DNA from 2 places in the Shewanella polaris genome. Region 2 is predicted to be linked to the other one. Evidence: predicted binding sites of a transcription regulator. Region 2 holds the regulator's gene; the other holds the start of a gene.

Region 1 (12,356 bases), 1.1 Mb from region 2:
GCTCCCATTTAAAACAGTCTGCTAAGCTAAGCTCAGTTCCTAAAGCGGCTTGTTCAAAAATAAGATGCCAACTAATTGGGCTACCCGCTAACGCCGTTTTTTGCGCCCGTTTCAACCAATCAAGTTCAGTATTTAAGGTAGATAATTGATAGTGAACATCAAGAATATCACCCGCCATTAACAAATCGATTTGTTGTTGGAATTGCTGCAAATGGCTGGTTGGCAACGTAGCGATGTGCTGCTTGGACAAATCAGTGAGCAAGTCACTTAATCGTTGATGATTTTCCGCGTTATCTTGACTCCACATGACTTCAGCCATGGCATCAAACAATGGCTCTTTTTCATCGCTATTTAAATAATAGTTACCAAGTTCAACATACAAGGCATCTGCGGCATTCATGTTGTAAGCGGTTAACCCTAAAAATAGCCCTGTCTTACCCGGCATACGGTTTAAAAAGTAACTACCACCAACGTCTGGGTATAAACCTATGGTCACTTCTGGCATTGCAATACGGCTACGATCGGTAACAATACGATGGCTACCGCCAGCCATTAACCCTAAACCACCACCCATTACAATGCCGTCACCCCATACCATCACGGGTTTACCAAACTGATGCAATAAATAATCAAGTTGATACTCTTTGGTGAAAAATTCACAAGCTTCTTCGGTGATATTATTGGGGTTTGCTATTGATGCATGATAAATAGCCCGTACATCACCTCCGGCACAAAAGGCTTTCTCGCCGGCGCCATTTAGCACCACGCAAGCAATACTGTCATCACTTTTCCAACGGGTTAGTTGGACTTGCATGGCATCAACCATATCAAGTGTTAACGCATTAAGCGCTTTTTCAATATTCAGAGTGACCACACCGATAGATTGACCGGATAGCGTGCCCAATGTTTGAAAAATTACATCTTGAGTCATTAGCAGTTCTTCCAGTTTGCGGCGCGTTTTTGTAAAAAGGCGTTCACACCTTCAGTCTGATCTTCGGTATCGAATAAGCCCACAAACAGTTCTCGTTCAAGCGGTAATGCTTGAGTGCGAGGCATATTCCGCCCAGCTTGAATAAGTGTTTTACACGCACTAACACTACTAGGAGACTGTTTAGCCACTTTAGCGGCCAATGCTACCGCAGCATCTAGTGATTGACTTTTTTCGACCACCTCTTCAATTAAACCTATGTTCACTGCTTTGGCGGCATCAATCAGTTCACCACATAAAATCATCCGTTTTGCCCAACCCTCACCCACTAATGCCGTTAAGTTTTGGGTGCCGCCCGCACAAGGTAATAAACCGACAGAAGCTTCAGGCAACGCCATTTTTGCCTGAGCTTCAGCAATACGTAAATCACAAGCGAGTGCGATCTCTAAACCTCCACCCATGGCGTAACCATTAATGGCAGCAATAGATACCCCACGAAACGCGCTTAAGGTTTCAAAGGCTTCACCAAAGTTTTGCGCCATGATGGCTGCATTGTCTTTATTGCCATCGGCGAATAAATTTAAATCTGCACCAGCTGAGAAAAACTTATCACCTTCGCCTGTAATCACTAGGGAATAAATATCCTTGTCCTGATCCAGCTTAAGGATGATGTTTTTAAGTGCTTGTAAACTGTCAGCCGTCCAAGTATTTGCAGGCGGATTGTTCAAGGTCAATATTGCCGTGTGGCCGATAATATGTTCAAGAATCGCAGGTGGTTTTGTCATAACCTTATGTCCTTATGCTAGGGAATATATTGTGGTTCAGTCACTAGTGGATCTGTTTATTACAAGATTGGATGGGCGTCGCTAGCTAACAAACGACGGGCAATGATTAAACGCATGATCTCGTTAGTGCCCTCTAAAATTTGGTGCACTCGTACATCACGAAAATGACGTTCTAATGGATATTCACGGATATAACCATAACCGCCATGAATTTGCAGCGCACCGTCACACACTTGGAAACCCACATCAGTAGCAAAACGCTTCGCCATGGCACAATACGCACTGGCCTCTGGGTCTTGAGTATCTAATTTAAAGGCCGCTAAACGTACCATTTGGCGGGCAGCCACTAATTCTGTTGCCATGTCAGCCAGTTTGAACTGTAATGCTTGGAATGCCGCTAGCGGTTTACCAAATTGCTTACGTTCATTCATGTATTCAGTTGCACGAGTCAGTGCAGCTTGGGCCGTACCAATTGAACAGGTAGCAATGTTAATACGTCCGCCGTCTAGGCCTTTCATGGCAAAGGTAAAACCTTGGCCTTCTTCGCCTAGTAAGTTGGCGGCAGGCACGCGCACATTTTCAAAACTGATTAATCTTGTTGGCTGTGCGTTCCAACCCATTTTATCTTCAGCTTTTCCGTATGTAACACCGGCCGCATCAGCAGGTACAGCAATGGCAGAAATGCCTTTAGGGCCTGCTTCACCAGTACGGCACATTACCACTAATAACTCGGTTTCACCGGCACCAGAGATAAACATTTTTGAACCTGTGATCAGGTAATCATCACCATCACGCACGGCTTTGGTTTGCAATGAAGCCGCATCACTACCAGCACCAGGTTCAGTTAAACAGTAAGATGCTAATAATTGCCCAGTGGTTAAGCCTTCTGACCATTGTTTACGCAACGTTTCTGTGCCCCATGTGGTAACCATCCAAGTAGCCATATTATGAATCGTTAACATTGCTGTGGTAGCTGTACAACCATGGGCTAATTCTTCAAAAATAATCGAAGAATCTAACCGGGATAAGCCCATACCGCCTTCTGATTCTGGCGAATACAAAGAACAAAAGCCCAGTTCACCGGCTTTTTGGATAACCTCTTTAGGAAAATGATGTTCTTCATCCCACTTAGCGGCGAATGGAGCGAGCTCTTCGGCAGAGAATTGACGAGCTAAATCAGCAAACTGACGCTGATCTTCGTTTAAATTAAAATCCATGCTGGACTCCTAATATTGTCTTGGATGACTCTTGGGTCATTTGAAGTTTTGCCCGCCTGCGGCTTAAGCTGCTTATCCATTAGATTGTCTGTGTTACAACATCATCCAATGGCGCGGGTCAAAATTGTCTTGTTGAATTAGCTAATAAATATTGCCGCAATAAATCAATAAACTAACTATCACGGCGAATGGAGACTAACCCGAGCAGGGATTATTTGAGGTCAATGCTCATGTTAGGACCACTAACGGCTTCTGTGTCAAACCAGCGTGAAGTGATGGTTTTAGTTTCAGTACAAAAACGCACCGCTTGTTTACCATAGGCGTGCTGATCACCATAGAAACTGCCTTTCCAACCAGTGAATGAGAAGAAAGGTAATGGCACAGGGATCGGTACGTTAATCCCTACTTGGCCAACTTCTATTTCGTGTTGATATTTACGAGCGGCACCGCCAGATGCAGTAAAGATAGAGGTGCCATTACCGTAAGGACTGTTATTAACCAGCTCAATAGCATCATCTAAATTGTCCGCTTCCATGCAACACAATACAGGGCCAAAGATCTCTTCTTTGTATATGCTCATGTCGGTGGAGACATTGGTAAACATGGTTGGACCAACCCAGTTACCCGATTCGTAACCTTCTAAGGTAAAATCGCTGCCATCTAATAAACACTCAGCACCTTCAGCTTTACCTTGGGCAATGAGTTTGAGTACCCGTTCTTTTGCTGCAGGACTAATCACTGGGCCGTAAGCAGCGTTTTTGTCATCCCACAAACCTGGGCGCACTTTAGCTAACGCCTCTTTTAACTCAGGGATCCACTCTTTGGCTTTACCCACAAACACTGCGACCGAAATAGCCATACAACGTTGACCTGCCGCACCCACTGAGGCGCCGACCATGTTATTGATCACTTGCTGCTTATTCGCATCAGGCATGATCACGCAATGGTTTTTAGCCCCCGCAAACGCTTGCACGCGTTTTAGGTTGTCGGTGCCCGTTTTGTAAATGTATTGACCCACCCCCACAGAACCAACAAACGAAATCGCTTTAATAGCAGGATCCCTAAGCAAAATATCAACTGCGGTTTTGTCGCCATGAATAAGTTGTAATACACCTTTTGGCGCACCCGCTTCAACAAACAACTCCACTAAACGTTGCGGCGTCATCGGATCTTGTTCAGAAGGCTTTAAAATAAAGGTATTACCGCAAGCAATTGATAATGGGAACATCCATAACGGGATCATTGCAGGGAAATTGAATGGCGTAATACCCGCACACACACCTAATGGTTGCGTGTAACTGTAGGTGTCGATGTTACGGGCAACGTTTTCTACCGTTTCGCCCATCATCAATGACGCTACGTTACAGGCATGTTCGGCTACTTCAATACCGCGCCATACATCACCTTTAGCATCTTCAAAGGTTTTACCGGTTTCTTGGGCCAAAATGGTCGCCAGTTCATCGTGATGTTCTTTTAGCAAATGTTGGTAACGTAACATGACGCGCGCACGTTCAGATACGGGAACTTCTTTCCATGTCTTAAACGCTTCCTTAGCACTGTGAATAGCCAATTCGACTTCGGTAGTGGTAGCACAGTTAATGTTGGCGATAACTGAATTATTAGCAGGGTTAGTGACATCAATATTGCGGTCACCATTACCATGTGTGAATTCGCCGTCAATGTAATGCTTAACTTGTGTGATCATGTTGCTTTCCTCGATCCTTGAACATCTTATGAGTGAAATAAGCCCACTCGTATTGAGTTACTGCACAGGTGACGCGATTTGTTGTGTTTGTCAGTCTCACTAAAGTGGCTGCGTGTACATCTACCTGTGCGGTGGTCTTGTCGAACTTAACTTGTATTGTCTATTTACACTTCTATCGCCATTGCTGTAGCTTCGCCACCACCAATACATAACGATGCTACGCCACGCTTAAGGCCACGTGCTTTTAAGGCGTAAATCAATGTGACTAACAAACGCGCACCAGAACAACCTATTGGGTGTCCCATTGCACATGCACCGCCGTTAACGTTGACTTTACTGGCATCTAATTTCAGTTCAGAAATCGCCAACATGGTGACCATGGCAAACGCTTCATTAATTTCATATAAATCGACATCATCTTTACTCCACTGCACTTTATCGAACAGTTTTTGCATCGCGCCAACCGGTGCGGTAGTAAACATTGACGGTTCTTGTGAATGAGTAGTGTGACCTTTAATGGTCGCTAATACGCTTAAGCCCAATTGCTGTGCTTTTTCGCGTGTCATTAACATTAACGCTGCAGCGCCGTCTGAAATTGAACTAGAGTTGGCTGCTGTAATCGTGCCGTCTTTGGTAAATGCTGGGCGTAATGTCGGGATTTTTTCTGGGCGGGCGTTACCTGGCTGCTCATCGGTATCAACAGTCACGTCACCGCGACGCGTGCTCATGGTGACAGGCACCACTTCATCTTTAAATGCGCCAGAGCTAATCGCTGCATTGGCTTTTTCGAGCGAACTTAATGCAAAAGCATCCATTTGCTCGCGGGTTAGGCCAAAGTCATCTGCCGTTTTTTGTGCAAATGTACCCATTGCACCACCAGTGTAAGCATCTTCAAGGCCATCTAAAAACATGTGGTCCATCACTTTACCATGGCCCATACGCATTCCACTGCGCGCTTTGTCGAGCAAATATGGTGCTTGGCTCATACTTTCCATACCACCCGCAACCACAACTTGACTACTACCCGCTTTAATCAAATCATGAGCTAGCATTACGGTTTTCATGCCAGAGCCACAGACTTTATTGATAGTAGTGGCGCCAACACTATAAGGTAAATTGGCACCCAGTGATGCTTGACGAGCTGGGGCTTGACCAAGACCTGCGGGTAAAACGCAACCCATCAACACTTCGTCAATGCTGTTTTCACTCACACCAGTTTGGGCTAATAGGCCTTTAATCGCAGTAGCCGCTAATACTGGAGATGCTACCTCAGACAATGCACCTTGAAACCCACCCATTGGTGTACGCTTCGCGGCAACAATAACGATATCTTGACCTGTTTGCTCTGTACTCATAACTACTCCAATTTAAATACACTTAGAAATTAACTTTTTCAATATTGATATCACTCTGACGTTGACGCGAACGTAAAGCAAGTAAAAAATGGTCTAAATACTGATGTTAATCAATTGGAATTGTCAGTGAAGATTTACAGCTTAAGAATATTAGCTTTAAATTTGATGTAAGACATTGTTTTTATGACATATATAAACAACCGCACATCAGTAACGTTATTACTGTTGAGCGATTTAATCAGCATAAAACTTTAGTCTAAGCAGAATGTAGCCATAGTGGCCCAATAAACCAAATAGCCATTTGGGGAGGATTAATGGTCCATAATCACTACTTGATTGCGGCCTTTATCTTTTGCTTGATATAAGCCTAAGTCGGCTTGCTTAATAATGTCGGCAAGCTCATGAGTTTGCGGGGTTAACATAGCAACAGCCACACTGATGGTAAAATTAATTTTAACATTGTGAAAAACAAACTGGTTTGACTCAATACTGGTTCGTAATCGCTCTGCTATTTCAACGGCTTGTAACTGTCCTGTATCGGGTAAAATAATTAGAAATTCTTCACCACCTATGCGACCTAATATATCGTTTTTCTTGAGCCAATTCCGTGCACGTCTTCCACATGCTTTTATGGCTAAATCGCCAATATCATGGCCATAATGGTCATTAATAGCTTTAAAATTATCGATGTCGAACATAATCACGGCGAGTGGTCGATTATTTTTTTGAGCCTGATTAAAAATCTTTTTACCCTGTTCAAAAGTATGACGTCTATTAGCAATACCCGTCAGATAATCAGTTTGAGAGCGACGTTTAAATTGTCGGCGAGATTGCCACAAGAAAATCACCACAACCAATAACACCAATGCAATGAGCACTGCGATTACCATTGATAAGTTAGTGATTTTTTGAGTATCAATTTCGGCCTCCAAATTAAGCTTATTAATTGCCAATTGATTTTCGAGCAGGCGATTATTAAATTCAGCAACGGTAAGGTTATGGTCTAATGATGAATTAACCACATCATTATTGATAATATTGGCAAAGTTCTTTTTTTGTAAATCGATGGTATCTAACAGCTTATTCATGCCAAGATTACTGGAACCATTGGCGTAATCAATGATGGCTGCAATCATCAATTTCAATTCACTTGAATGACCGTGATAAGTCGCCGAATGAGAAAACTTTTCCGCATATTTAAAGGCTTTATCTGGCTCTTGTTGACGAAAATAACTTAATGCCAACCATGCATGAGTGGCGTCGACAAAGTATTTTTCTTGAGTTGTATCTTGCACTTCAAGTGCTCGTAAAAAATGCTCAATACCTTCTTGGAATAAACCTTGAGCCCAGCAGCTAATACCAGTATTAAATTGATAAAAAAACTCAAAATCAGCAAACTCTGGCGATTGCTCAACCAGTTGCTGCATTTGCAATAAATGGTCTTTATTCTCCACCCACAAGCCTAATTTAATTGATTCACCAATCATGTTATGCAACATATTAAACATGTCTTGTTTATCTTGGGCTTGCTCCCAAAAACCATAGGCTTTCTTAAAGTATTGATAAGCTTTACGGTTTAAACCATTGTCACGATAAATAGCCGCGGTGGCATTGAATATCATCGCTTGCCGGCTCAGTCCTAATTGATGTTGTTGTGCTAACGCTAATGCTTCATTTAACCTTTTCAGACCTTCGCCAAAATCACTTGGTTTATTATAACAATACGCGCTTTGCGCTAACACTTCGGCCAAGATATCAACGTTTCCAAGCTGACGGGCTAATGTAATCGCCACTTCACGATCTGGGCAATAAACTTGGGTGTCGTTAGTTTGAAGGTAAAGTATGAATGAGCGTTCGATATAGCTTTTGACCAGTTCTTCACTAAGAGGATGTGGCGTAAGTAATTTAATGGCCTGAGTATAACTGTCAACTGCAGCAACAAGATCACTGTTAACTTCTTGCTCTATTGCCAACAAATGCAATAACTGGCCTTGCTGTTCAATTGGCCATTGAGCGCTTTGCGGTCGCTGTTGTTGTAAAAAGTCAATACGTTGCTGTGGTGAGCTTAATGTGGATAACTGCCGTTTGATATCCGTTAATGTTGCGCTACCAGTAATACCACTTACATTGGTGCCATTAACATTGGTGTCATTTGCATCAGCGTCACTAAAGAGGTCACTGGCCCCCAATGAGGTTACAGGCCCACTCACTGCACACACCAATAATAACATCAACCGCGTTTTAACCATTTAACCTCGACCTTACAATAAAAACCATTAAATTTAACAATAGCTTTTATCGAAACGATGTCAACGTTAAAGCGCTGGTGAAACTATACTCAGATTTACTTTTTACTTTCCCATGGCGTTTTCGCATTCATGTCAGACAAGTCATATGGTGTTAACTGGTAAACATAATAATTAAGCCAATTACTGACTAATAAACTGCCATGACTATGCCAACGAACAATAGGGTCTTGGTTGGGATCATCTTGACGATAATAATTTTGTGGAATGTCAGGGTTAAGTCCTTGTCCTTTATCGCGCACGTATTCTTCGTTCAAGGTTTCTTTTTGGTACTCAGGATGGCCCATCACAAACACATTATGGCTATCACGGCTAAGTACAATATAGGCGCCAGCCTCGTCAGATTCAGCTAACACTTCTAAATCAGGATGTTGGCGGATTTGTTCGACGTCCATTTCCGCAAAACGAGAATGTGGCGCAAAAAACTCATCATCAAAACCACGTAATAAAGGATGCGGGTCGCTTGTTCGGCGATGATTAAATACGCCAGACCGTTTGTTGGCTAACAACTTACGTTCTAAATCATAAAGGTGATAAAACCCAGCATGAGCTGCCCAGCAGAGAAATAAAACCGATGTCACATGTTGTTGCGACCAGTCAATGATCTCGCGAATATGGTCCCAATAAACCACATCTTTAAAATCAATTTGCCCTAATGGTGCCCCTGTAATAATCAAACCATCGTAATTGTTATGTCTGATGTCTTCAAAATCACGATAAAAAGTGTTCATGTGATCAACTGACGTATGCTTAGATTCTTTATCATGAATACGTAATAAATCGACCCCAACTTGCAATGGCGTATTCCCCAATAAACGTAATAATTGGGTTTCAGTTTCGATTTTGTTGGGCATCAAATTCAAGATGAGTACCCGCATTGGACGAATGTCCTGATTAGCCGCACGGGTTTCAGACATCACAAAGATATTTTCAGACTCTAAAATACCTGCAGCGGGCAGATTATCAGGAATACGAACCGGCATACGTCTCACCTTATAGATTAATTAAACACAGCGTCTTGATTGAGTACGTGCCAAATGGGCTAATAACCTCAACCATTATGCTTACCACATCACAGTTTCAACATTCTGTTAAATTCGCTAAACAGTCAACTTGATCACCAGTATTAACTTATATTTACTAAGGTTATTTAAACAAAACACTGTCAGCACGCTATATCAGCGAGTAGTAGTACAACAATCATTTGTATAATTCATCATACACAAGGATGTCTAGAAGTCTACACGTCTTGAGTTGAATTTTTTTCTCGCTTGTTATCAACAAGCGATATTTCTATCATGAGTCATTACTTAAGATGAGGTTAACTATGTCAATCGCGACTGCAATGATAATTGGTGCAAGTTCCCAACTAAGCCAAACCCTTGCTAAACAATTATCTGCACAGCAGGTTTCACTAGTGCTATTTGTTAACGATCCTGACTCGTTTAGCGAGTTTAGTCAAAGCTTGCCCGGTGAAGTCAGCGTGTATCCATTAGCTATTACCCAACCCGATACACTAATAGCACAACTTAATGCGGCTTGGACCAAGCATGATGGAGCCCATTTAGTGATAGTCAACACCGGCGTTAATGAATATGATTCAACTCTCCCCTGGGCCATTGACCAACATACTATTGATGTAAATGTCATGGGATTTGCCGCTGCCAGCCAGTGTATTTTTAAATTGATGTGCGAACAGGGTTACGGCCAATTAGCAGCGATTAATTCTATCGCCGGCCAACGTGGTGGTCCAAACGTGGCTTACCATGCCTCTAAAGCTTTTGCTGCAAATTATTTGCAAGGCCTTAGCATGCATGCACAACGCTTAAAATTACCTATAACCATTAGTGATATTCAATTAGGCTTATTTGATAAGGCGGTCCACTTAAACACTCAAATGCTTTTATCGCCCATTGATAAAGTGGCAGAACAAATTTTAACGGCACTTAAAAAAGGTAAACGCCGAGTGTATGTCACCAAGCGCTGGCGTATTGTAGCGTGGATTAATCGTTTATTACCTGAATATATTTATAATACCCGTCATTGGAATCCACGTAAAAAATAGTGAATTAGCGTATCAATAAAAGCAGGAACCCAAGGGTTCCTGCTTTTGAATCTGCACATGCTAATAAATACTAGAAAGAATAACCTACACTCACCATATACACCCAAGGGTCAATATCGGTATCAACGACAACATGATCTCCACCCATATCAAAGCTCACATCAGTTGAAATTTGTGCATACCATACAGAAGCATTAACCAACCATTTTTTATCAATTTGGTAATCAAGACCTAATTGAGCAGCAATCCCCCAAGAGTTCGACAAACTTAAATTGTCTAAACCAAGGTCTTTAGCATCTTGGGTAAACTCACTATCATAGAAATTAGTAAAGTTAACCCCTAAACCAATATAAGGACGGAAAGCAGATTGTGAATTGCCAAAGTAATACTGTGCCACCAATGTTGGGGGTAATTGTTTAGTGTCTGCAATTTTACCTAATTCACCTAGTGACACATCATGGCTAAAAGGCGATGCTGCTAATAATTCAACCCCAAAATTATCAGTTAACATATAAGCAAAATTTAGCCCTAGTTGCACATCATTATCTACCCCAAATTCTGCAATGTTTGCTACTACAGGACTTGACTCATTAGGTGCCACCATAGCAACACCTGCTCGAACGATAATATCACCCGCTTGATGTGCCGCAGCACCAAAAGATAATCCAGCAGTTAATAACGTAGCAGCGGCTAAACTTAGGCTAATTTTATTATTCATTTTTAACACTCCATGGTAATGACAACTAGATGCAACTCTGTGCATCCTCAACATTTTCCGCCAACCTACCGAAGTAATCTGTTAATAACATTGACATAGATCAATGAAAACCAAATACCTCTTTAGAGGTACAAAAGAGGTTGCAGACACTTGATTTAGATCACAAAACGAGGGCATAAAGAGACAAAAGAGGTATTTAATAGTTGGGTTTTGTGAGGTTGATCAAGTGAATAATTGCTGATGACTATTCTGTTACGGATAGTTTGGGGTAATGAGTTAACCACGCCTTTTGATACACGCGATGATTAAAAATCGCCTTGTCACGCTTTGGATTTTGGCTTAACGATAAATCAAACATACAGTTTAAACCAAACACACTGATTACCTGTAATTGAAATTCAGAGGATGTTAGCTTATCAGTTGAGACTAATTGAACTCCAATAGCGGTTTGTTTTTCTGGCCAATATGACATGGCATGAGCGCAAGATTGATAAGGTTTATCACCATTTCTAACATGCATTCTAGCTTGATTTTTCACCGACCAAGGCAGATCTATCTGTTTAACCAACATTGCTTGTATCGCTTGGTCTTTTTCGGAAGATGGATTGTTATCGCACCAGTAAATTACATCAATGTCATTTAAGGGTTGTGAAGCCATGCAGTGTAAATTATCCCAAATCATATTACGTATAAAACCTGCGCTAATTAACCAGTCAGAGATCCCCTGTTGTTGCATTACTTTCTGACACGCCATTAACGCTGTCAATCTAGATTCATCCTGTTGCAACCACTGCGCCAACAAGGACAATAGCTTTGCTTGCCCCTGTTGCAACTGATCAATAGCCACTTGATTTAACAGGGGCTGATTTAATAGGGTTTGATTAAGTCGCGTCATACTGTTGTTCTGGCGCAGCATCAGCAAATGCTGTTAACTTATTGCACTCATCCCAAATTCGGACAATATTAGGATACGCAGCAAGCTCTAAATTAAAGCGTTTGGCATTATACACTTGCGGGATTAAACAAATATCGGCCAGCGACGGAGTATCACCAAAACAAAAACGTCCAGAATATTGACTTAACTGCTGTTCTAAAGCGGCAAAGCCAAGGTGTATCCAATGATGATACCAACGCATTTTATCTGCTTCTGATACGCCCATTTCGTTAACTAAATATTGTAATACTCGAAGATTATCTAATGGATGAATTTCACATGCGATGGCTTGAGCCATGCTACGCACAATAGCACGCTGCTCAATATTTCTGGGAAGTAACGG
Region 2 (12,356 bases):
CCTTCAATGACAATAAACACTTCGTCAGTGTCGGGATGATCATGCCAAACAAACTCACCCTCAACCTTGACCAATTTAAATTGATAATCATTCATTTCCGCAATAACACGAGGAGACCAATGATCGCTGAACTGCGTAAACTTATCGTTGAAATTGATGACTTTCGCTGGCATAGAAACTTCCCTAATAAATGATGGCTATGGTTCTAATTTAGGCCCTTAGTTATGGCATATATATTTCGACGGGATCTATATCAGATTGTTGCATCAATTTCAGCATACATGACTGGCAGATACATTGGTTGTCGGGAAAGCCTGCCAAAAAATTTATGGTTTTGTTCTGTGCAATAACTGATGGCATGTGCAATGGTTGCTTAGCACACCAGCATGCACTTATGTCTAATCCTTGTACCATGGCACAATCATTCGCTTGTTGGCAGAGTGGACAAGTTTGTGCTGTGGAGATTAGTAGTGTCATAGCCTAGCCTCTAATAAAATAAATAGATGAGTCAATATCGTCACTAAATTTACTCTAATTAACAGATGGTAAATAAAAGACAAAGTTAATATATAAAGATAATCCCGAATTTAACTCCGAGATCCGACATTCTTCACCATCTTAAATAAGCTCTATATTGTAATAAAAACCAAATAATCTTAAAAAAATACCCATTAAGCAATAACTCGATGGGTATTTTTAATCACATTACTTTTATAGAAAAAACATCACTGTTTAACGGTATTTTTAAGCGGAAAAACCGGATAAGACTCAGAACCTAAAATAGGTTTACCCGCTACAGACTGACCATAATACCCTTGATGCTTATGATAGGTTGCCTGTGTTTTGCTGACATCACCTTCAAAACGAGGATCTTGCGGGCGATCAAACGAATTAATGTATGCTGCGACATCCCAAGCTTGCTGAACAGTGAGCTGGATACTTTTACCAAACGGCATATTTTCATAGATAAAGTCAGTAGCGGTATTCACTCGGTGCATTCCCGCCCCCCAATTAAAACTTTGTGGTCCCCATAATGGTGGTAATGCGGCGACACCAGCAATCATTTGTCCCTCGCCATCTTCACCATGACACACTTGGCAATGTGTTTGATACACGGTCATACCACGAACTGGTGAATATGCTAATTCTGGTTGCGGAGTTTTCGGATAACCACGTCCAGGAAGCTGACTTAATGCTGTAATATCTTGATGTTTGGCGATGGCTGCAGGCATAGGAAAATCATCTCGCTTTGCACCTTTAACTAACTCAACATCTGACAATTCAGGCACTGGACCTGCAACATTATATTGCGTCATTAATCCACTCATACCTAACCAGTATGAATACGCAGATATTGCCACTAACTCAGGTGAGCCTGATGCTGGCGCTTTACCATTCATCGAATAAGTAAAACAGCCTTGAATCCGCTCCTGAAAAGAATTTACTTTATCGTTTTTCTTGCGATAAGCAGGATAAGCAAAATATGCAGCCCATAAAGGCGATGCATTCGCTTTCATTCCGGCATTCATATGACAATTGACACAATTAAGATCATTGCCAACATACTTATCTCGAAGTTGTTGAGTATTCACAAACAGTTGATAACCTAAACGAACTTTATCGCCAAACGCGCCCGCGGGAATATCAGTTAATGACGCAAGTTGTAAATATTCATCAGTTGTTTTTTTCTCGACTGAGGGCAACGCAGCTTGACGATCGGGGAGTGTCGTTGAAGAGTCAGACGATTTTACCGAAGCAGGCTTAGGCGAAATGTCAGTTAATAATTCATTGGCCTGTAAGGGCAAGCTACACAGGATACCAATGCTCAATATCGATAATAATTTCATCGCTATGTCCTTATTTTATATTGGCAAAAAACTGAGATAAACCATCAATTTCAGCAGCCGTTAATTTCACCGCTATATTGCCCATCATGTTATCAACATCGCCTTTTCGAGTCCCATTTTGCCATGATAATAATTGGGTTTTAAGGTAACTGACTTCTTGGCCCGCTAAACGAGGAAATTGACCACCACCTACTCCGGATGGACCATGGCAACTAGTACAAGCTGGAATGGTACGCGACCAATCACCTTGAAAGGCTAATGCTTCGAAAGGATCGCTAATGGCAACCTTGTCACCACGAAATTGTAGCGGAATATCTGCAACTGGCTGTTGACTAAAATATTGTGAAACCACAGCAATATTGTCTCCCTGAACCGTAGCAGCCATTGCTGACATGGTAGGGTTTTGACGTTTACCTACGTGAAATAACTTAAGTTGATTGTTGATATACTCGGCTGATAGCCCCGCTAAACGAGGGCCGGTAATACCAATGCCTTGACCTTGAGCACCATGACAGGATGTACATAGCTGAGCGGCGGCTGGAGTAGCTTGTTGTGGGGGCGATATTTCTGCGGCTTCAGCTGCCATAACATTACACATTGTTAGGCCTGCCAATACACTGAGCATATAAAAGGATGTTTTCATCATCACACCTCTTTATTGATTAATTATTGTTCTACCACCATAGACCTAAAATGTTCAAAAAAGAATACCCAAAACGTCGAATCGTTAAACAAAAAAACCATTAAAATATTCATTAATGGTTTTTTTAGGTGGTAACTATTTGGTGTTTTTTACTTTGGACGCACACCTAAAGTATGGCAAATCGCATAGGTTAATTCTGCACGGTTAAGGGTGTAAAAATGGAAATCTTTAACGCCTTCACGGGACAATACTTTCACCATATCAATAGCAACGTTTGCGCCCACTAACTGACGTGTCGCGGGGTCATCATCTAAACCTTCAAACTGGCGATGTAACCAATGCGGAATAGCCACATTGGTCATGTCAGCAAAACGTTTAGTCTGCTTAAAGTTAGTCACGGGTAAAATCCCCGGAATAATCTCAACATCAATGCCTGCTGTCACGCAGCGATCACGAAAACGTAAGTATGATTCAACATCAAAGAAAAACTGGGTAATGGCGCGATTAGCTCCCGCATCAATCTTTTTCTTTAAGTTGATTAAATCCGCTTGAGCATTACGCGCATCGGGATGTACTTCAGGATAAGCCGCAACCGAAATATCAAAGTCGGCAACTGAGCGTAATAAACGCACTAAATCATTAGCAAACCGAGTCGGCTTTGGGCTGCCATCAGGTAAGTCACCACGTAAAGCCACTATGTCTCTTACGCCTGAATTCCAATAATGCTTTGCCAGTTCAACTAACTCTTCATCACTGGCATCAACCAAGGTTAAATGCGGCGCAGCAACTAGATTGGTCTCCTTCTGGATACGTTCAATCACGCTATGAGTACGATCTCGCACTCCTGAGTTAGCACCATAAGTCACTGAGACAAATTTAGGGTTTAATGGCTCTAAACGACGAACAGAATTCCACAAGATCTCTTCCATTGCTGGAGTTGAAGGCGGGAAAAACTCAAAAGATACATTAATATCATTCAGCTCAGACAAGCTCTGATTTAACGACTGGGCATGTTGCGCATGATGAAAAGCCATAATGTATTCCTTCAACTTCTGTAAAACTGCGGAGTCTATACCAATCAACTAATTTAACTCACTTAACTTAAGTAATTTAGCCGTTTGGACGTCTATATGTCCATATACTAGTTTAACTGCATCCTAAGTCAAGCTAAAAAACCACCAATAGACTAATTTAAGTCTACGCCTAAACAACAAACAATAAAGATAGTGCTAAATAACCAGCAAAATCCCTTGAACCACTATGCATCTAGTAAATTATTCATCGTATTCATTTGAGTGCACAACCAATCAATTGAATTACGGATACACCAACGTGTATAGGCAAATCGTGACCAAACAACCGAGCAATAAACCATAGAGCTAACAACGGGAATTTCGTATGCGACTGACTGGAAGCTAAGCGTTACTTGACTAAGCTTTCTAAGGTGTTTGATGGGCTAAAGTGAACTGAGTGTCTAAAGCAGAAAGGTCACGCAAAGCAACCTAGAAAATGTATCGCCAGACATAAAAAGCTACCATTTAGGTAGCTTTCAATTAATGTGTAACCAGATAAACTTACTCGTAATCAGTAGCGTAAGTTTCTTCATAAGTGTGTGAGTAAAGCTCAAACAAGTTGCCAAATGGGTCTTCCAAGTACACCATTTGCGCTAGATTACTGTCGTCTTCTGGATGGTAGCGCATAATATCCATACGCACTTTACCGCCATATTGTTCAGTACGCGCAATGGCCCCTTCAAAGTCATCTGTTTGCAAACAAAAGTGGAAGATACCAAGACGTGTGAAATCAACTTCATGACGTTCTTGGCGATCGACCATTTCAAACATTTCAACACCAATGCCGTCACTCGTCACTAGGTGGGCAATGTTAAAGCCTTTAAAACCTTCACCAAATACAGCCACACACATTCTGCCAATAGCAGTCTCACGCTCTTCTTGAACCTTAGTGTTACCCATTACAACTCTTAAACCCAGCGCTTTAGTGTAAAACTCAACCGCTGTATCCATATCGCCAACCATTAAACCTACGTGATTCATTTTCATAACTAACTCCAAAAATACTATTGACTGATTCGTCATTTGTTTCGATGGAGCCATCTTACGGCGAACAAAATATAAATAAAAATTATCATAATTTATTAAATTAATAATTCTTATTTATACTTATGACCATTGCTAACCCTAGAGGAAACAGTTATCAAGGAATAGTTGCACCTTAATCAATAGAACAAGCTCAGAATCCAAAAAACTTGATGAAAATCAGATAGGAAAAAATGAAGTTAAAAGCTGAATAAATCCCCATAGCGACCCTTTCCCTTCTGTTGTTTACGCAAATAAGGAAAATGTTGCGGGTGACTGAGTTAATTTATTAACCAAGAATCAAGAGAGACAGCCGTTGGTTTTCTATTGGTCTGGTGTGGATGAAGCGCCACGACGTTAGTGGCCGCAGGCCATAAAGCCTAAACAATAAAAAGGCCATTATTAATGGCCTTTTTCAACAAAACTACTCTTGAAGTAAGTCTTTACAAATATGCACTAAATCCGACTGCACCGCAGCTGCAGTCACCTCACGCCCAGCGCCAGGGCCACGAATAATCAATGGGTTGCCTTGATAAAACGCACTGCGAATAACAAACACATTATCGCCCGGGGTTAAATTAGCATAAGGATGATTGTTATCAACCCACTGCAAACTCACTTCAGCTTGCATTTTTCCCTCGATTTTATCTAATGAAGCCACATAGCGCAGCACTTTGTTTTGCTCGGCAGCTGCAACATACTGCTGTAATAAATCATCATCTAACTCGCTAATACGAGGCAAAAAGTCTTCTAATGATAGCTCGGCTAACGCTTTAGGTACTAACGAGTTAAGACCAATATCGTTTAACTCAACCGACAAACCTATCTCTCGGGCTAAAATAAGTAACTTACGCTGCATATCTCGGCCGGACAAATCATCACGAGGATCGGGTTCCGTTATCCCTAAGCTCCTAGCCTCTAATACCAATTCAGAAAAGGGTTTCGTACCATCATAGTTTTCAAACAACCAACATAAGGTGCCAGAAAAAATACCACCGACAGCTTCAATAGTGTCACCACTGTTTCGCAAATCATTTAACGCATGTTGTATCGGTAACCCAGCACCACAACTGGCATTATAACGCCAAAATAAGCGACGATTACTCAACTGTTGTTTTAGTTCTCGGTAAAAAGGGAGCGGCCCAGAGCCTGCTAATTTATTGGCGCTAACCACGTGAATACCACGAGCAAATAATTGTGGGTATTGCAGTGTTAATGTGGCGCTAGCGCTGATATCTAACGCGACAATTTCGTCACAAGACAATTGTGCCAGCTGTTCAAATAACTGATCATAATTCCACTCTATGGCGTTGGCTTGATAATCTTGTTGCCAGTTATCAAGGTCAATCGCATCATTTGAAATCAATGCTTTTTGCGAACCTACCACACCGATTAGTTCAACTGAGGCTTCTAATTCAAGATCTAAAGTTGGTCGTGCACGCTTAAATAACTCTATCCATGCTTCTCCAATATTACCGACACCCAAAAGTAACACGCCGATACGCATTCTAGGTCCTGCACAACGACGATGAACCTTTTGAGTCAGTAAGCTGACCTGTGCTTGTGGGACCAAAGTCACTAAGCTGAGTGCATCCTGATAAACCGGCTTAGCATCACGACTTAATAAGCGGGCAAAACTGCGCCTAAAGTGATGCGCATCGGCACTGACTAATGCCACTAAGCCTAAGTCGGTTTGCACTGTGACGTCGTCAATCAATAGTTCATTGCCATGCAGAGCCAATAATGCCAACAGTTGCTTTTGGCTTTCGAGGGTAAATGCTAATTCAAATTTATGTTGAGCTAATTCCCAATAGGCTAATGGCGTTAGCCCTGCCTCATTAAATATAGTCAGTAAAGGTGCAAGAGCAGAGCCCATTTTAAAACCAATCAATACCACTTCGTTTAAATTAGTCACAACAGGAGCACTGGCCGATGAACTCTGCGGCGCAATAAGCGTAAAATCGGTATGCGAGGCATAACTTGAGCGCACAGCAAGGCTAACGTGGGTATTAAATAATGGTTGTAATGTACGAGAATGTAATACGGGTGAGCCTAAACGCGCTAAACGGTCGGCTTCTGCTAGAGACATACTCTTGAGCAACTTAGCGTCATTGATTTTATTCGGATCGGCATTAAAGACCCCTTCAACATCGGTCCAAATCGTCACACGTTCAATGTCCGCTAAACTGGCAATTAATGTGGCACTAAAATCTGAACCATTGCGGCCCAGTAATAAAGTATCACCATGACTATTTGCGCAAATAAAGCCCGTTATCACTAAACGCTCTTGTGGATGTCGAGCTAATAAGGTTTGCACTTTCTCACGCGATTGCGCCACTAAAATATTAGGAATAGCACCTTCATCAGCAACTAAAATAGAACATGCATCAACATTACTGGCTGCTACGCCCATTTCTCGTAACAATGCAGCCATGAGGCGAGCGGACCAACGTTCACCAAAACTCACCACATGGTTTAATTGGTAATCATTATGTTGTTCTAAGGACAACAAACTGACTAACTGAGATTTATCAGTCGACAAACGTTCACGTAAATCACGTGCTTGTTCATTTGACAGTAATTGCTCAATTAACGTCTGCTGATAACTAATCAGTACTTGTAGCTCTTCTTGCCACAATTGACCACTGTCACGAAGGCTCAGTAATTTGTATAAGAAGTTAGTCGTTTTACCGGCGGCGGATACCACCACAAGATCATCACTTTGACCGTGGGTAAGCAAAATATGTGCAACACGGCGATAGCAGTCTGCATCCGCTAAACTAGAACCACCAAACTTATGTAAATGACTTCGCGCCATTACTGACTCCTTAAACAACTACGACTTTTATTGCGACGGCTTCTTGTTGCAATTAACGCTTTATGCAATAAATAGTGGTGCAATGAACTCTTTTTTGCATTTTAATCATGCCACAAATGCATATTTTGTTATTTTACTCAAACCACAGCTAACATAAACTCAAATTAAGCTTATTTAATTGCCGCTACGGCAGCTAAACCAGCTTTCAGATCGGCAAGTAGATCTTCAGCGTCTTCAATACCGACTGATAGTCTCAATAAAGTCTCTTTAATACCAGCCTCTTGCCTTGCTTGTGGGTCCATTGCTCTATGGGTCATAGTGGCCGGAACGGCGACTAAACTTTCCACTCCGCCTAAACTTTCAGCAATACTGAACAAAGACAATGCCTGTAAAAAGGCAACCACTTCGGCTTCACCGCCCTGCAATTCAAAACTTAACATAGCGCCAAAGCCTTGTTGTTGTTTTGCCGCAATGTCGTGACCTGGATGATCTTTTAAACCCGGGTAGTGAACCTTGGTAACCACATCACTAGCGCTGAGTAGCTCAACAATCTTTTGCGCGTTACGTTGATGCTCACGAATTCGCACAGCAAGCGTTCGTAGGCCACGCAGTGTTAAGTAACTGTCAAACGCAGACCCCGTCAGCCCAAGGGTGTTTGACCACCAATGCAATAATTCACCTAATTCAGGATCTTTAGCCACAACCGCGCCACCGACGACATCGCTGTGACCGTTGATGTATTTAGTGGTTGAATGGATCACTATGTCAGCACCTAATAATAAAGGTTGCTGTAATATCGGTGATAAAAAGGTGTTATCTACCGACACCAACGCGCCAACGTCATGGCAAGCATGACTGACGGCTTCGATATCAATCACTCTAAGTAAAGGATTTGAGGGGGTTTCTAACCACACCATTTTAGGTTTCTGGGCAATGGCTTTACTCAATGCTTGGCTATCTGTTTGATCAACAACTAACAACTTAAATTGGCCTTTTTTCGCCAAATTAGTAAATAAACGATAACTGCCACCATAACAATCGTGCGGTACAACCAATAAATCATCAGGGCCAAGTAAGCTGGTGACTAAAGTAATCGCCGCCATACCAGTACAGGTCACCACACCAGTAGCACCTTGTTCAAGTTTGGCGAGCGCCTCCCCTAAAATACACCGAGTAGGATTACCTGAACGACTATAATCAAACTCACGAGGATTATTATGACCATCGAATGAATAATTAGTCGATAAATAAATAGGCGGTACAATTGCACCATGTTGTGTGTCTGTTTCAATACCTTGGCGAACGGCCAATGTGGCGCTTTTATGTTTTGTCATAATTGATTCCTAAAATGTCACAAACACACAAGTAGATGTCTAGACGTCCAAATTTACCGAAAAGTTCTGCATCCGTCAACAAAATAGACGCGTAGACGTCTAAACATCAAGAAATCTATTTGCATCGAGGTTAAATAGTCGCAATAATTTGACTAGAGCTTGTAACGGTTTAAAATCCGCACCGTATTTATCGTTAAGGGTAAGTTAATGACTGAATGGAATGGCGAATATATTAGCCCATATGCCGAACATGGCAAAAAAAATGAACAAGTAAAAAAGATTACAGTTTCGATACCGCTAAAAGTATTAAAAATACTAACAGATGAACGCACTAGACGTCAGATCAATAATCTGCGTCATGCAACTAACAGTGAACTGCTATGTGAAGCATTTTTGCATGCATATACAGGTCAACCATTACCTTATGACGGTGATTTATCAAAAGATGAACCGGACAGCATTCCAAGTGAAGCTAAAAAGATAATGGATGATATGGGCATCGAATGGGAAGAGCTGGAATAATCCACAGGTTAGTGACAACGTCATCGACTTGGAAACTACCCTAATACGAAGTAGTCTTGTTTTAAAAGAGAACATATGATGTCGTTTATCGATCCTACAACCTTGATACTGGCATCAATTATCGTTTTTTTAGGCGCGTTAACCCAGAGCTTAATTGGTTTTGGGTTAGCCGTTGTTGCTAGTCCCCTGCTGTATATTGTTAACCCTCAACTAGTGCCAGTACCAATTATTGCAATGGGATTTGCCATTTCTGCAATGACCTTATTTAGAGAACGCAACCACCTGCAATTTAATGGTTTACAATATGCTTTGCTCGGGCGGATCCCCGGCGGATTTTTAGGCGCTGGGTTATTACTGTTTGCACCACAAGCCATATTAGGTTTAGTGATTGCCGCTATTGTATTTATTGCTGTGATATTAAGTGTTTATCGCATTACAGCCCCCATCAATCGCATCAGTTTATTTATCGCGGGGGTATTTTCGGGCATATTTGGCAACATCGCCGCCATTGGTGGTCCACCTATGGCGATTTTACTTGCAGGCCAAGATCCTAGTAAATTTAGAGCTGCACTGTCTGCATTCTTCGTACTCAGTTCACTGATTGCTTTAGCTATTCTAGCCATAGTCGGCTTGGTTGAGATGAAACATTTGTGGTTGTCGCTAATGTTATTCCCTTCCGTTGTTACCGGTTACTTGGTCTCTGGATTGTTAATTAACCATGTCGATAAAAATAAAACCCGCATTGTGACCTTAATATTATGTAGTATCAGTGCGACTTTGTTAGTGGTTAAATCGACCAGCGCACTAATCAACTAATCAACTAATCAACCTAGTAACTCATAATGAGCTAACTATTCTCTCATTATGAGTAATTAAACCTTACCCAAAAAAATTTTCCCCTAAAGGCTTCCACCAAAATAATACACTAAATTATTTTTCCCTATCCATAATTGTTGTTCCAAATCCACTGCGAAATTTTTTATCTCTATAGCAAATTGAATATTGTCACGAAAGAGATCCACATCACATAAGTCCATTAGATTTGATTCAATTAACTTTTTTTCAATTAGATTTTTCTCATGAACATGATCTACTTCAAATTAACACTACTCACTTTTAGGTAACATTATTCACAGCAAAGAAATAAACATAAATTGCAAACGCACCACTAATAAGAAGCCCTATAGAGGATAAAATGATGAACACATACGTTAAAGTTGGTATCGCACTCGCTATTGCATTATCACTAGGTAGCCAAGCAATGGCAGCCGAAGGTGGTAACCCTAAAAAAGGCAAACATCTTTACAAAAAAGAATGTAAAGCTTGCCACAGCGCCGATAGTGAAGGCCCAGAACTTACTCCGATGGCTAAAACTATGAGTCAATGGGATCGCTTTTTCTCTCGAGATAAACATAAAGCTAAACCTGCCGTTTTTGAGGCTCTATCAGAAAAAGACTTGAAAGACATTCAACAGTTTTTATATGACCACGCAGCCGATTCTGATCAGCCAGCAACTTGTGGCTAAATCATAAAAGCTGAGAGCCTTTCGCTCTAAGCAAAACATAAGCAAATAAACAATCCAAAAAATTGGGGCTTCGCCTCAGGGATTTTTACAACAAAAATTTGCCAGATTGAGTTAATTCATTTGGCAAATTGGGGGAGCAAGACTATGAGAACTCTCATATCAATACTCGTTGCAAATGCACTCTTTATGAGTGGTGCTAGCCTAGCGGCAGACACTGATGCACAAAAGATTGCCGATCTAAAACAACAACTCGCGACTATTAACGAAGATCTTGATGATTTAAATTCGCGAGTTGACAAAACCGAGCGTCACACTGCGTTAGACAGAATATCCATTACTGGTGATTTTAGAACCAAAGCACATTCATTACATTACCAAAATGTCACTTGGAACCCGGCCATGAATGTCAATTTTACTGACTTCGCTACAAAAGCCATGTCAGGTGTATTTGGTGACCCGAGTAGTTCTACCTCGTTATTAGGCCAAATGATGATGGCCAACCCTGATCTAGCCACCGCATTTCAAAGCGGCCAGCTACAGGGCGTGATGCCAATGGTGTTAGGTCAAAAAACTCAACAAGATATTGATAATGATATTTTTTACACCACTCGATTACGCCTAAATATTGATGCAAAAGTATGGGACAACGTCAGCTTTGCCGGACGCTTAACCATGTTTAAGAGCTGGGGAGACTCTACTGGAGTTAAAGTATTTGATTCATGGAACTCATTCACAATGGACGGCACAAGTAGTGGCAGCACCAGTGGTGATGAGTTAAAAGTAGAGCGTGCCTATTTTAACTGGAAAGACATTAACGGCAGCGGCACTTACCTTTCTATCGGACGTCGCCCTTCAACATATGGTCCACCAAGTCATTATCGTGAAAATGAGCTACGAGGCGGCACACCATCAGGTCACTTAGTCAATTTCAACTTCGACGGTTTAACCCTAGGTTACAATTTGGGTGATATCACGGGTATTGAAGGCCAAACGGTACGCTTCTGCTATGGTCAAGGCTTTGAATCTCAATACGGAAATGGCGAATTGTTCGGTGACATTATCACCAAAGACACTCACCTAGGCGGGTTTAATATCGACGTCATCAATGACGGTAACCACTTCCTACAATTAACTTTGTTCGGTGCTAAAGATGTTAATGATGGCTTTACAGGCACCATGGCATTCCCTACTCAACTCGCGAGTATCTTTGCCCCAACAATGTATCAAGACATGCAAAAGTTTGAAAACTTTAACTTCGTTACTCGTGTACAACCAAGTGGTGTAATTGGTGATATGTACTTAGGTGGATTAGGTTATGCCTATGAAACTGATGACGATTTAAAAATGTTTGCTTCACTTGGTTGGACTCGTGCTGAACCTAGCGGTAATGCAGGTTTGTTCGGTGGTATGTTAAGCGATGCAGTATTTGAAGCAGAGTTGAATAGCACTGCTACTGAAATCATTATGGTGCCAAAAGAAACAGTTGATAATGACACTAAAAATGGTTACGGCGTGTATATGGGTATACAAGTACCTGCTCCATACGGAAAATTCGGCTTGGAATATAACTA

The links. The regulator MetJ, encoded in region 2, represses methionine synthesis genes. The targets are predictions, from matches to a motif close to TAGACGTCTAGACGTCTA.
Region 1: the regulator MetJ is predicted to act here: its motif matches at 9,522-9,539, upstream of metA (homoserine O-acetyltransferase MetA).

The regions. Positions count from the first base shown of each region.
Region 1 is NZ_CP041036.1:2,972,492-2,984,847, forward strand. Features, by position in the region: gene FH971_RS12960 (enoyl-CoA hydratase/isomerase family protein) at 1-931, opposite strand, end outside; gene FH971_RS12965 (enoyl-CoA hydratase) at 931-1,713, opposite strand; gene FH971_RS12970 (acyl-CoA dehydrogenase family protein) at 1,773-2,930, opposite strand; gene FH971_RS12975 (CoA-acylating methylmalonate-semialdehyde dehydrogenase) at 3,142-4,635, opposite strand; gene FH971_RS12980 (thiolase family protein) at 4,800-5,990, opposite strand; gene FH971_RS12985 (tetratricopeptide repeat-containing diguanylate cyclase) at 6,302-8,239, opposite strand; gene metA (homoserine O-acetyltransferase MetA) at 8,335-9,279, opposite strand; gene FH971_RS12995 (SDR family NAD(P)-dependent oxidoreductase) at 9,624-10,361, shown strand; gene ompW (outer membrane protein OmpW) at 10,432-11,079, opposite strand; gene FH971_RS13005 (nucleotidyltransferase family protein) at 11,324-11,974, opposite strand; gene maiA (maleylacetoacetate isomerase) at 11,961-12,356, opposite strand, start outside.
Region 2 is NZ_CP041036.1:4,090,405-4,102,760, forward strand. Features, by position in the region: gene FH971_RS17850 (cupin domain-containing protein) at 1-173, opposite strand, end outside; gene FH971_RS17855 (cysteine-rich CWC family protein) at 223-477, opposite strand; gene FH971_RS17860 (c-type cytochrome) at 726-1,847, opposite strand; gene FH971_RS17865 (c-type cytochrome) at 1,858-2,490, opposite strand; gene metF (methylenetetrahydrofolate reductase) at 2,640-3,524, opposite strand; gene FH971_RS17875 (VOC family protein) at 4,065-4,550, opposite strand; gene FH971_RS17880 (bifunctional aspartate kinase/homoserine dehydrogenase II) at 5,011-7,404, opposite strand; gene metB (cystathionine gamma-synthase) at 7,575-8,738, opposite strand; gene metJ (met regulon transcriptional regulator MetJ) at 8,946-9,260, shown strand; gene FH971_RS17895 (sulfite exporter TauE/SafE family protein) at 9,336-10,076, shown strand; gene FH971_RS17900 (c-type cytochrome) at 10,456-10,785, shown strand; gene FH971_RS17905 (DUF3373 domain-containing protein) at 10,930-12,356, shown strand, end outside.